DNA from 3 places in the Ensifer sp. GW821-FHT05G01 genome. Region 2 is predicted to be linked to each of the others. Evidence: riboswitches for the same ligand, from Rfam matches in the RefSeq annotation. Region 2 holds a riboswitch; each other region holds the start of a gene.
What was found. Region 2 has a riboswitch for thiamine pyrophosphate ahead of thiC (phosphomethylpyrimidine synthase ThiC). Riboswitches for the same ligand answer to the same signal wherever they lie in the genome.

Region 1 (3,272 bases), on a different contig from region 2:
CCAGGAGCAGCGCGCCGGTCATGACAATCTGCAGGGCAGAGAGTGCAATCGCCCTCTGAGGATCGAAGTCGAAGCGTAGCGCCTGATAGATTGCAACCTCGATGGTGCTGGCGGCCGGCCCGCCACCGAGCGTCAGCACCAGCGTGAAGCTGGTGGCGCAAAGCATGAAAACGAGGCCGGCGGCACCTGGCAGCAATCCGCGCAGGATCGGCCACTCGACAAAGCGGAAGAGTGCGGCGGGCGGCATGCCGAGATTGGCGGCGGTTCTCCAGTATTCCGAGGGGATGCGCTCCAGCCCGGCAAGGAAGAGGCGTGCGACCAGCGGCATGTTGAAGAAGACGTGAGCAAGCAGGATGCCGAAGAGGCCGTAGATGCTGACAGGCTGTTGAAGCCCGAGCCCGGCCAGAGCCGTATTGAGTACACCCTGCCGGCCCCAGATCTCGATTAAGCCCAGGGCGCCGACCAGAACAGGAAGGCCGAGCGGCAGGGCCATGAGCCGCAGCACCCAGACGCGGCCGGGAAAACGCGCCCGACGTGCCAGTGCGCGGGCGATCGGAATGGCGAGCAGAACCGAGAGCAGCGTCGAAAGGCTCGCCTGCAGCAATGTGAAGCGCGTCACCCGCCAGATATAGGCATCGAACAGCACGCCATTGCCGAAGCCGCCGCCCTGAAACAGAAGCGCTGCGACCGCCAGACAGACGAACAGAAGGATGCCGCCGAGACTTAAAGTCCCGGCGGTGATCGTGATCCTGTTTTCGGCAGGCGCGAACAAGCGCGCCTCAGTTCTTGCTCATGGCCGCGAGCCATTCGTCGATCCAGGCCTTGCGGTTTGCCGCCACGTCTCCCGACGGCAGCAGGAAGGTCTTGGCCGGATTGACCAGCTTGCCGAAGGCTTCAGGCAGCGGTTCCTTGGTGGCGGCGACAGGCATCATCCAGTTGGTGGTCGGGATGATCGACTGGAACTCCGGACCGGTCATGAAGCCGAGAAATTGCTTGGCAAGCTCCGGCTCCTTGGCGCTCTTGGTCATGCCGGCGACTTCGATCTGGATGTAGTGGCCTTCCGAGAATTCGGCCGCCTGGTAGCGGTCGGTGTTCTCAGCCACCATGTGGTAGGCGGGAGACGTGGTGTAGGAGAGCACCATCGGTGCTTCGCCCTTGGTGAAGAGACCATAGGCTTCCGACCAGCCTGGCGTCACGGTCAGAACCCGATCCTTGAGCTTGGCCCAGGCGGCACCGGCTTCGTCGCCATAGACGGCCTTGACCCACAGGAGCAGGCCGAGACCCGGCGTCGATGTGCGCGGATCCTCGATGACGATCTTCTGCGACGGGTCGCCTTCGACCAGGTCCTTCAGGCTCTTCGGCGGGGTTTTCAGGGTCTGGGTGTCGTAGACGACGGCGAAATGGCCGTAATCATAGGGAAGGAAGGTGTCGTCGGTGAAGTCGCCGGGCACCTTGACGTCCTTGGCCTCGATGCCGTGCGGCGCGAAGAAGCCGGTGGCCTTGGCTTCGGCGACGAGGTTGGTGTCGAGGCCAAGCACGATGTCAGCCTTGGAGGCAGCACCCTCGAGTTTCAGGCGGGTCAGAAGCTCCACGCCATCGGCGACGCCGACATAGGTGACCTTGCATTCGCAGGTCTTCTCGAAGGCTTCGGCGACCTTGGCGCCCGGGCCCCATTCGGTGATGAAGCTCTCATAGGTGTAGACGGTCAGAGTCTTGTCTGCGGCAGACGCGCCGGTCGTAAAGACAAGGCTGGCGGCAGCGGCAAGCGCTAGCCGGCTAAGGAACTTCAGTTGCGATGATTTGGACATGGCAGGCACCTCTCCCTAAAAATAATGTTGCATGGGAAAAGGGCGTATCGATCCGATCGCGTCTAATCCCTCCGCCGGTATGAGCCGGATCAGGTTCCGCGGGTTGGCGTTAAACGCCTCTCAGCCTTCGGCCAGCATGTGGTCGGAAGGCACCCCGTTAGAGCGGGTAGAGATTTACCGCCGTGACGGTTTGATGGCAAGCGGAGTTTGAACGCGGTATCCGGCAGCCCGACGCTCGCCGATGCTGCCAAGCCTGATGACATCAACGCAAAATCGCCGGATCGCCCCCTCGTTCGGTTTTCTTGCTTTTCCTTGGCAGTGCCTTTGCGCTATGGGCTTTGCCATGGCCCGATCCACCTTCACCATTCTGCTCGGCGGTGCACTGACCCTTACCGATCGCCTTGCGCGCCAGCTTGCCGGCAGCCGCTTCGTTGCGGCCGATGGCGGCATGCGGCATGCGCGCACCCTGTCGGTAATCCCCGACGTCTGGGTTGGCGATTTCGATTCGACCGAGGAGACGCTGCTTGCCGAGTTTGCCGGCGTCCCGCGCGAACCCTATCCCGCCGCCAAGGCTGCAACCGATGGTGAAATCGCCGTCGAGGCTGCGCTTACGCGCGGTGCGGGAGCCCTGATCTTTGCCGGTGCGCTCGGAGGATCCCGCAGCGATCATGCCTTCCTGCACCTGCTTCAGGCCGCTTCGCTGGCCGAACGCGGCTTGCCGGTGTTCATGACGTCGGGCGAGGAAGAGGCCTATCCGCTGCTTTCAGGCGAGATCGAGATCGATCTGCCGAAGGGCAGTCTGTTTTCGATCCTCGGACTGACCGATCTCTTCGGCCTGACGATCGTCAATGCGCGCTATCCGCTCACCGATTTCACCTTGCCGTTCGGGTCGTCCCGCACCGTTTCCAATGTTGCGGAGGGTCCCCTTCGCATTTCCCTCGACACCGGCCGGGCGATTGTTCTCGCTCGCCCCTATGACCTTTCCGGAGCCTGAGCCTTGGCGCCTCCCATTCTGAAACTCGACGATATCTTCCTCACCTTCGGGGGCACGCCGCTTCTGGCCGGCGCCAACCTGCAGGTGGAGCCGGGTGATCGCATCTGCCTTGTCGGGCGCAACGGTTCCGGCAAATCGACGCTGATGAAGATCGCTGCCGGTCTTGCCGAGGCGCAATCGGGTGAGGTGTTCCGCCATCCGTCCTCGACGGTCCGTTACCTGCCCCAGGCACCGGATTTCGAAGGCTACGACACGGTGCAGGCCTATGCGGAATCGGGTCTTGGTCCGAGCGACGATCCGTACCGCGTCACCTATCTGCTGCAGCATCTGGGCCTGACCGGCGAAGAAGACCCGTCGCGCCTTTCCGGCGGCGAGGCGCGCCGCGCAGCACTTGCGCGCGTGATGGCGCCGGAGCCGGATATTCTTCTGCTCGACGAGCCAACCAACCACCTCGACCTGCCGACGATCGA
Region 2 (3,272 bases):
GCGCTCGCCGTGCTCGGCCCCGACTTCGGCGGTATCGTCATCAGCGATATTCGCATGCCGGGGATCGATGGCCTCACATTGTTTCGCCGGGTCGCCGGCTTCGACCCCGACCTTCCCGTCATCCTGGTCACCGGCCACGGCGATATTCCGATGGCCGTGCAGGCCCTTAAGGACGGCGTCTATGACTTCATTCCGAAACCCTTTGCTGCCGACCGTCTTGTGCAAAGCGCGCGCCGCGCGCTCGAAAAACGCCGACTGGTGATGGAGAACCGCGCGCTGAAGCGCGCGGCCGAAACGGCGGGCGAAAGCCTGCCGCTGATCGGCCAGACGCCGGTCATGGAACGGCTGCGCCAGACCTTGCGACATATCGCCGACACCGATGTCGATGTGCTCGTCGCCGGCGAGACCGGCAGCGGCAAGGAAGTGGTGGCGACGCTGCTGCACAACTGGAGCCGGCGCCGGGATGGGAATTTCGTGGCGCTGAATTGCGGCGCACTGCCGGAAACGGTGATCGAAAGCGAACTTTTCGGCCACGAACAGGGCGCCTTTACCGGTGCGCTGAAGAAGCGCATCGGCCGCATCGAGCATGCGAGCGGCGGCACGCTTTTCCTCGACGAGATCGAGGCGATGCCGCCGGCAACGCAGGTCAAGATGCTGCGCGTGCTGGAAGCCCGCGAAATCACCCCGCTTGGCACCAACGTGGTGCGCCCTGTCGATATCCGCGTCATCGCCGCCGCCAAGATCGATCTCGGCGATCCGGCCCAGCGCGGCGACTTTCGCGAGGATCTCTATTTCCGGCTGAACGTCGTAACCCTGTCGATCCCGCCGCTGCGCGAGCGCCACGACGACATCCCGCTGCTGTTCTCGCATTTCCTGACGCGGGCGGCGGAGCGGTTCAAGCGCGACGTTCCTGATATCTCGCCAGCGGTGCGCCACCATCTAATGTCGCATTCCTGGCCTGGCAATGTGCGCGAGCTCTCGCATTTCGCCGAACGCGTCGCCCTTGGCGTCGAGGGTCCCCTCGGACAAGCGACCGCCAGCCCGACAGCATCCGCTGCCGCCCTTCCCGAGCGGCTTGAGCGCTACGAAGCGGAGATTTTGAAGGAGGCGCTGCGGGCGCAGCGCGGCGACGTCAAGGCGACGATCGAGGTGCTCGGCATTCCGCGCAAGACCTTCTACGACAAGCTGCAGCGGCACGGCATCAATCGTGCGGATTATGCCGAGCGCCCGGCATCCGAAAAGCCCGGTCGCTAGCGCGCGATCAACAGGCGAAGGACACAACCGCCGGATTAGCGCTTGACGGCGCATCCGGATCGATGGCTTTCTTAAGGCATTCACCAGGGGGGTCCCGTCAAGGGGCTGAGATTCTGCTGGTCGGATCGGCTTGGCCGACCGAGGCGCAGTGACCCGTTGAACCTGATCCAGTTCATACTGGCGTAGGGACGGTGCAGACATCGACGCCACGATTCCGTCCTTCGCACGGAATTTCGGGCGAACCTGTCTTTTCCTTCCGGCTTCAGAACTGGGTCTCCAACCGCAAACTTGGAGCCTCATCATGAATATTGCCACCAAACCCGCAGGCCTCTCCGTCACCAAAGGCCCGCTTTCCGCTTCGAAGAAGGTCTATAAATCCGGCGCGATCCACCCTGAAATCCGCGTGCCGATGCGCGAAATCGCCCTGCACCCGACATCGGGCGAGCCGCCGGTCACGGTCTATGATGCCTCCGGGCCATACACCGTCGAAGACGTAAACATCCGCATCGAGGACGGGCTGCCGAGACCGCGGCGCAACTGGATCATCGCGCGCGGCGATGTCGAGGCCTATGACGGTCGTTGCGTCCGGCCCGAGGATAACGGTTTTGCCAGCGGCGACCGGCTGACACCGACCTTCCCCTTCCGTCATGCACCGCTGCGGGCAACCGGAAGGCGCGCCGTGACGCAGCTTGCCTATGCGCGCGCCGGCATCATCACGCCGGAAATGGAGTTTGTCGCCATCCGCGAAAACATCGGTCGCGACGCTGCGCGTGCCACGGCGCGCGACGGCGAAAGCTTCGGCGCCCATATCCCTGACCACGTCACACCGGAATTCGTCCGCCAGGAGATCGCCAGCGGCCGCGCCGTACTGCCGGCCAACATCAACCACCCGGAATCCGAGCCGATGATCATTGGCCGGAATTTCCTGGTGAAGATCAACGCCAATATCGGCAACTCCGCCGTCACCTCCTCGATGGCCGAGGAAGTCGAGAAAATGGTCTGGGCGACGCGTTGGGGCGCCGACACTGTCATGGATCTGTCGACCGGGCGCAACATCCACAACATCCGCGAATGGATCATCCGCAATTCGCCCGTGCCGATCGGCACCGTGCCGCTCTATCAGGCACTCGAAAAGGTCAACGGCATCGCCGAGGATCTGACCTGGGAGGTCTATCGCGACACGCTGATCGAACAGGCGGAACAAGGCGTCGACTACTTCACCATCCATGCCGGTGTCCGGCTTCACTATATCCCGTTGACGGTCGATCGCGTCACCGGCATCGTCTCGCGCGGCGGCTCGATCATGGCCAAGTGGTGCCTGCATCACCACAAGGAGAGCTTTCTCTACGAGCACTTTGCCGAGATCTGCGACATCTGCCGCGCCTATGACGTGTCGTTCTCGCTCGGAGATGGCCTGCGCCCGGGCTCGATTGCGGACGCCAACGACGCGGCGCAATTTTCCGAGCTGGAAACGCTGGGCGAACTGACGAAGATCGCCTGGGCCAGGGATTGCCAGGTGATGATCGAAGGCCCCGGCCACGTGCCGATGCACAAAATCAAGGAGAACATGGACAAGCAGCTCGCGGTCTGCGGCGAGGCGCCATTCTATACGCTTGGGCCGCTCACGACCGATATCGCGCCCGGCTACGACCACATCACGTCCGGCATCGGGGCGGCTATGATCGGCTGGTTTGGCACCGCCATGCTCTGCTACGTGACGCCGAAGGAGCATCTGGGGCTTCCCGACCGAAACGACGTAAAGACCGGGGTGATCACCTACAAGATCGCCGCCCACGCCGCCGACCTCGCCAAGGGGCACCCGGCCGCGCGCACCCGCGACGACGCCCTGTCGCGCGCTCGTTTCGAATTCCGCTGGGAAGATCAGTTCAACCTGTCGCTCGATCCGGAGACGGCACGCGCCTTCCACGATGAGACCTTGCCGAAGGAGGCGCACAAGGTCGCGCATTTCTGCTCGATGTGCGGCCCGAAATTCTGCTCGATGCGGATCTCGCACGACA
Region 3 (3,272 bases), on a different contig from region 2:
GATAGCCTTGGCAAAACCCAATGCCATCACGGCCGGATTTCCGGCACCGGCCACCGCCGTGTTCAGGAGCACGGCATCGAACCCGAGCTCCATCACCGTCGTTGCATGTGAAGGGCGGCCGATGCCCGCATCGACAATCAATGGCACATCAGGGAAATGCGCGCGCATCGACCTCAAGGCGGACAGGTTTTGCGGCCCCATGGCACTGCCGATCGGAGCACACCAGGGCATCAGCACGCGGCAACCAGCTTCCAGCAGGCGTTCGGCAACAACCAGATCGTCGGTCGTATAGGGAAAGACCTCGAAGCCTTCGTTCGAAAGGATCCGTGCGGCTTCGACCAGCGCGAACACATCCGGTTGCAATGTGTCATGATTGCCGATCACTTCGAGCTTGATCCAGTTCGTCTTGAAAACCTCGCGCGCCATCTTGGCAGTCAGCACCGCCTCCTTGGTGGTGTGGCAGCCGGCGGTGTTGGGCAGTATTTTCGTCCCGAGGTCGCGGATCAGCTCGAAAAACGCACCTCCCCCTTTGCCGCCGGCCGTCTCTCTCCTCAAGGAGACCGTGACGATTTGTGTCTCTGAGGCCCGTACGGCGTCGGACAGTACGGCTGGCGATGGATAGCCCGCCGTGCCCAGGAGCAGTCGAGTGGTGATATCCGTGTCGTAGACGTGCAGCATGCTCAGCCACCTTTCATCGGCGAGAGAATTTCGATGCGATCATGGTCGCGTAAGCGCCATCCATCGCGGTCGGCCGCGTGAACGAGTTCGCCGTTGACAGCGGTTGCCAGCCAGCTTCCTTCATAGTCGAGTGCTGCCATCAGTTCGGCGAGCGTCGAGCAGGCGATCTCCTGCTCCTCGCCATTGACGTTAAGGTTCATCATAGAACTCCGATCTGTGGTCCGGGTTGAGCAGAAGTTCCGCAACGTCATGCGCTAGGGCCGGCGAGAGTAGGAAACCGTGTCGATACGTGCCGTTCAGGGAATAGATTGAGCCGGTTCTCGTGATCCTCGGCAGATTGTCGGGGTAGGCGGGGCGAATACCAGTTCCAGTTTCAGTAATCTGCGCCTCGCCGAAGGCCGGGTGCAGGGCGTAGGCGGCGTTCAAGAGCTCCATCAATGACCGTGCCGCGATAGGACCGGACAATTCGCTCTCAATCATTGTTGCCCCGACCATGAAGACGCGCTCACGCCGTGGAACGACATAGATGGGGTGTCGTGGATGCAGGAAGCGCACTGGACGTGACAGTTGAATGTCGCCGGTGCGCAGATAGAGCATCTCGCCACGCACGCCCCGCAGAGCCGCGTCATCCGGGAGCCTGGCACGCCCGGTGCAATCGATAGACCAAGAGACACGGTGGTCGACGGTGGCATCGGTCGCCTGGCCGAAGTGAAAACGCACCCTCATGGCCACTAAAGTGTCATGGAGAGATGACAGCGCCTCTCTTGGATCGAGATGCGCTTCCTTCGGGAAGTAGAGTGCACGCGAGAAGCGGCCGGCCAGATCCGGTTCCAGTGCGGCGATCTCGTCGGCATCAAGCCATCTGTACCCGGTGGTTCGTGTCGAAAACCGATCGAGCTCGCGAGTGTCACGTGGGGCGGCGACGACAAGTGTGCCCTCCTGCGTGACTTTGTCGGGCAGCGCCGCCTGCCACCACTCAATGGCTGTCGCACCGAGGCGTTCGACTTTTTCGTCGGCACCTTCGCGCTCACACCAGGGTGCCAGCATGCCACCGGCAAACCAGGATGCACCGGCGCCAATGCGTTCGGCCCGCTCGACAATGTCGACCTCAATGCCGCGCCGCGCCAGTTCGTAGGCCGTGACGAGACCGACGACTCCCGCTCCCTTAATGACCACCGGTTGCATTCGCCTTCCGCTCGATCCGATACTTGGGTGTCGCGGTAGGGTCATTTGCCCATTCGCCGCTGCGCTAACGGACGTCGGTGTTGCCGTCTATATCTGCGGTACGGTTCGTGTGCGGCATATGAAAAAACCATTCGCTGGCTCCAACTTTAACGTTTGGAGACCCAGATCCTGGAGCTGGAAAGATAGAGACACGTCCAAGCGATCGCAAAGGAGCTGTCGCAGCGCCGTCGTTCCCACCGTCCCTACGCCAGCATGAACTGGATCAGGTTCAACGGGTCATTGCGCTGCGGTCGAAAAAGCCGATCCGCCCAGCAATATCTCAGCCCCCTGTCAGGACCCCCCTGGTGAATGAACCGAGTTCAAAGGCCAATGCCCTGCTTTGTCAAGTGTCGTTTTGGTGGTCATGTTGACAACCTAGGTCGCCAGATTTTGTAGCGGTCAGCGCAAGGAACGCATCGTCATGCCTGACGCCGTCATCATGATCTGCAAGGAGGGCGCCTGCATGGCGAAGCTATTTCAGGTGCTTCGGCGGCTCGTCATTTTCATCCGGGTTTGGGTTGGGAATCTCGTCGGGAAGGACGTCGGGCTCTGGTTCCTCGATAGGAGGCTGCGGCATGTCCGGCGGCAGGCCTGGGGGCAGGTCGGGAGCGGGCGGCGTCGGGATAGGTTCAGTCGGTATCGTGCTCATGTTGGTCTCCTCATTTGGAAGGCCAACTTATCCCGCGCCGGTTTTGTTCCGCTGGATGGCTGCATCATGCGCAAAGGACGACCTGACGGATCTGCCGATCCGGCGGCGATCGGCTCGATCATTGAGTTTGGGTATCAGACTGATTTGTCTGCGACGACCCTGTGAACATTGTCGTCGCAGGTCGAAACGCCCAGACCAGCAGGATGCTCATCGAGACGAACAACAAAGAGAAAACAAGACGATTTGACATGGCGCTTTCCTTCACATTTGGAGCTCAGTGAAAGCAGATTTCAGCATTCGTCGCCGTGTCAGGTCGAGCAAGTCTGGCATGGAGACGCGCAGGCGCGATAATCAAGGCGTCGCGGCTGTGCAGGTGACGTGTCCTGTCGCCGCATCGCGCGTCTTTTGGAGTGTCGCGAGACCGGGGTAGCAGCCGCCGCAAGGAGCCATATGGGATGAGACGGGGAGGTATTCCGGCTTGCGCGTGCCTTTATCAGCTCTCCGGCGCGCCGCCAGATTGCGCGACAGCCCAGATCTTTCCCGGGAGGATCCGAGCTGTCGGTTTCATGCTTGCGGCTTTTTCATCGTTATGGGCTAGCGAAGCCACTCGTTCCAGCGTTGCAGCAATTGCGCCGCATTGGCGTTGATCCATTCAGCGTCGGGGACAACCATAAAGTCCCGAACCTCGTTCGCATGCGGCATCGTCTTGCGCACGTCCTCC

Region 1: another riboswitch for thiamine pyrophosphate. It lies ahead of thiB (thiamine ABC transporter substrate binding subunit); the one in region 2 lies ahead of thiC (phosphomethylpyrimidine synthase ThiC).
Region 3: another riboswitch for thiamine pyrophosphate. It lies ahead of thiO (glycine oxidase ThiO); the one in region 2 lies ahead of thiC (phosphomethylpyrimidine synthase ThiC).

What each region holds. Positions count from the first base shown of each region.
Region 1 is NZ_JBWKSC010000005.1:260,848-264,119, reverse strand. It holds gene thiP (thiamine/thiamine pyrophosphate ABC transporter permease ThiP) at 1-748, opposite strand, end outside; gene thiB (thiamine ABC transporter substrate binding subunit) at 780-1,808, opposite strand; TPP riboswitch at 1,858-1,975, opposite strand; gene AC07UR_RS14965 (thiamine diphosphokinase) at 2,152-2,802, shown strand; gene AC07UR_RS14960 (ABC-F family ATP-binding cassette domain-containing protein) at 2,806-3,272, shown strand, end outside.
Region 2 is NZ_JBWKSC010000002.1:383,632-386,903, reverse strand. It holds gene AC07UR_RS07555 (sigma-54-dependent transcriptional regulator) at 1-1,254, shown strand, start outside; TPP riboswitch at 1,330-1,461, shown strand; gene thiC (phosphomethylpyrimidine synthase ThiC) at 1,556-3,272, shown strand, end outside.
Region 3 is NZ_JBWKSC010000022.1:41,980-45,251, reverse strand. It holds gene AC07UR_RS33635 (thiazole synthase) at 1-678, opposite strand, end outside; gene thiS (sulfur carrier protein ThiS) at 681-878, opposite strand; gene thiO (glycine oxidase ThiO) at 868-1,863, opposite strand; TPP riboswitch at 2,085-2,216, opposite strand; gene AC07UR_RS33620 (hypothetical protein) at 2,375-2,551, opposite strand; gene AC07UR_RS33615 (ABC transporter substrate-binding protein) at 3,146-3,272, opposite strand, start outside.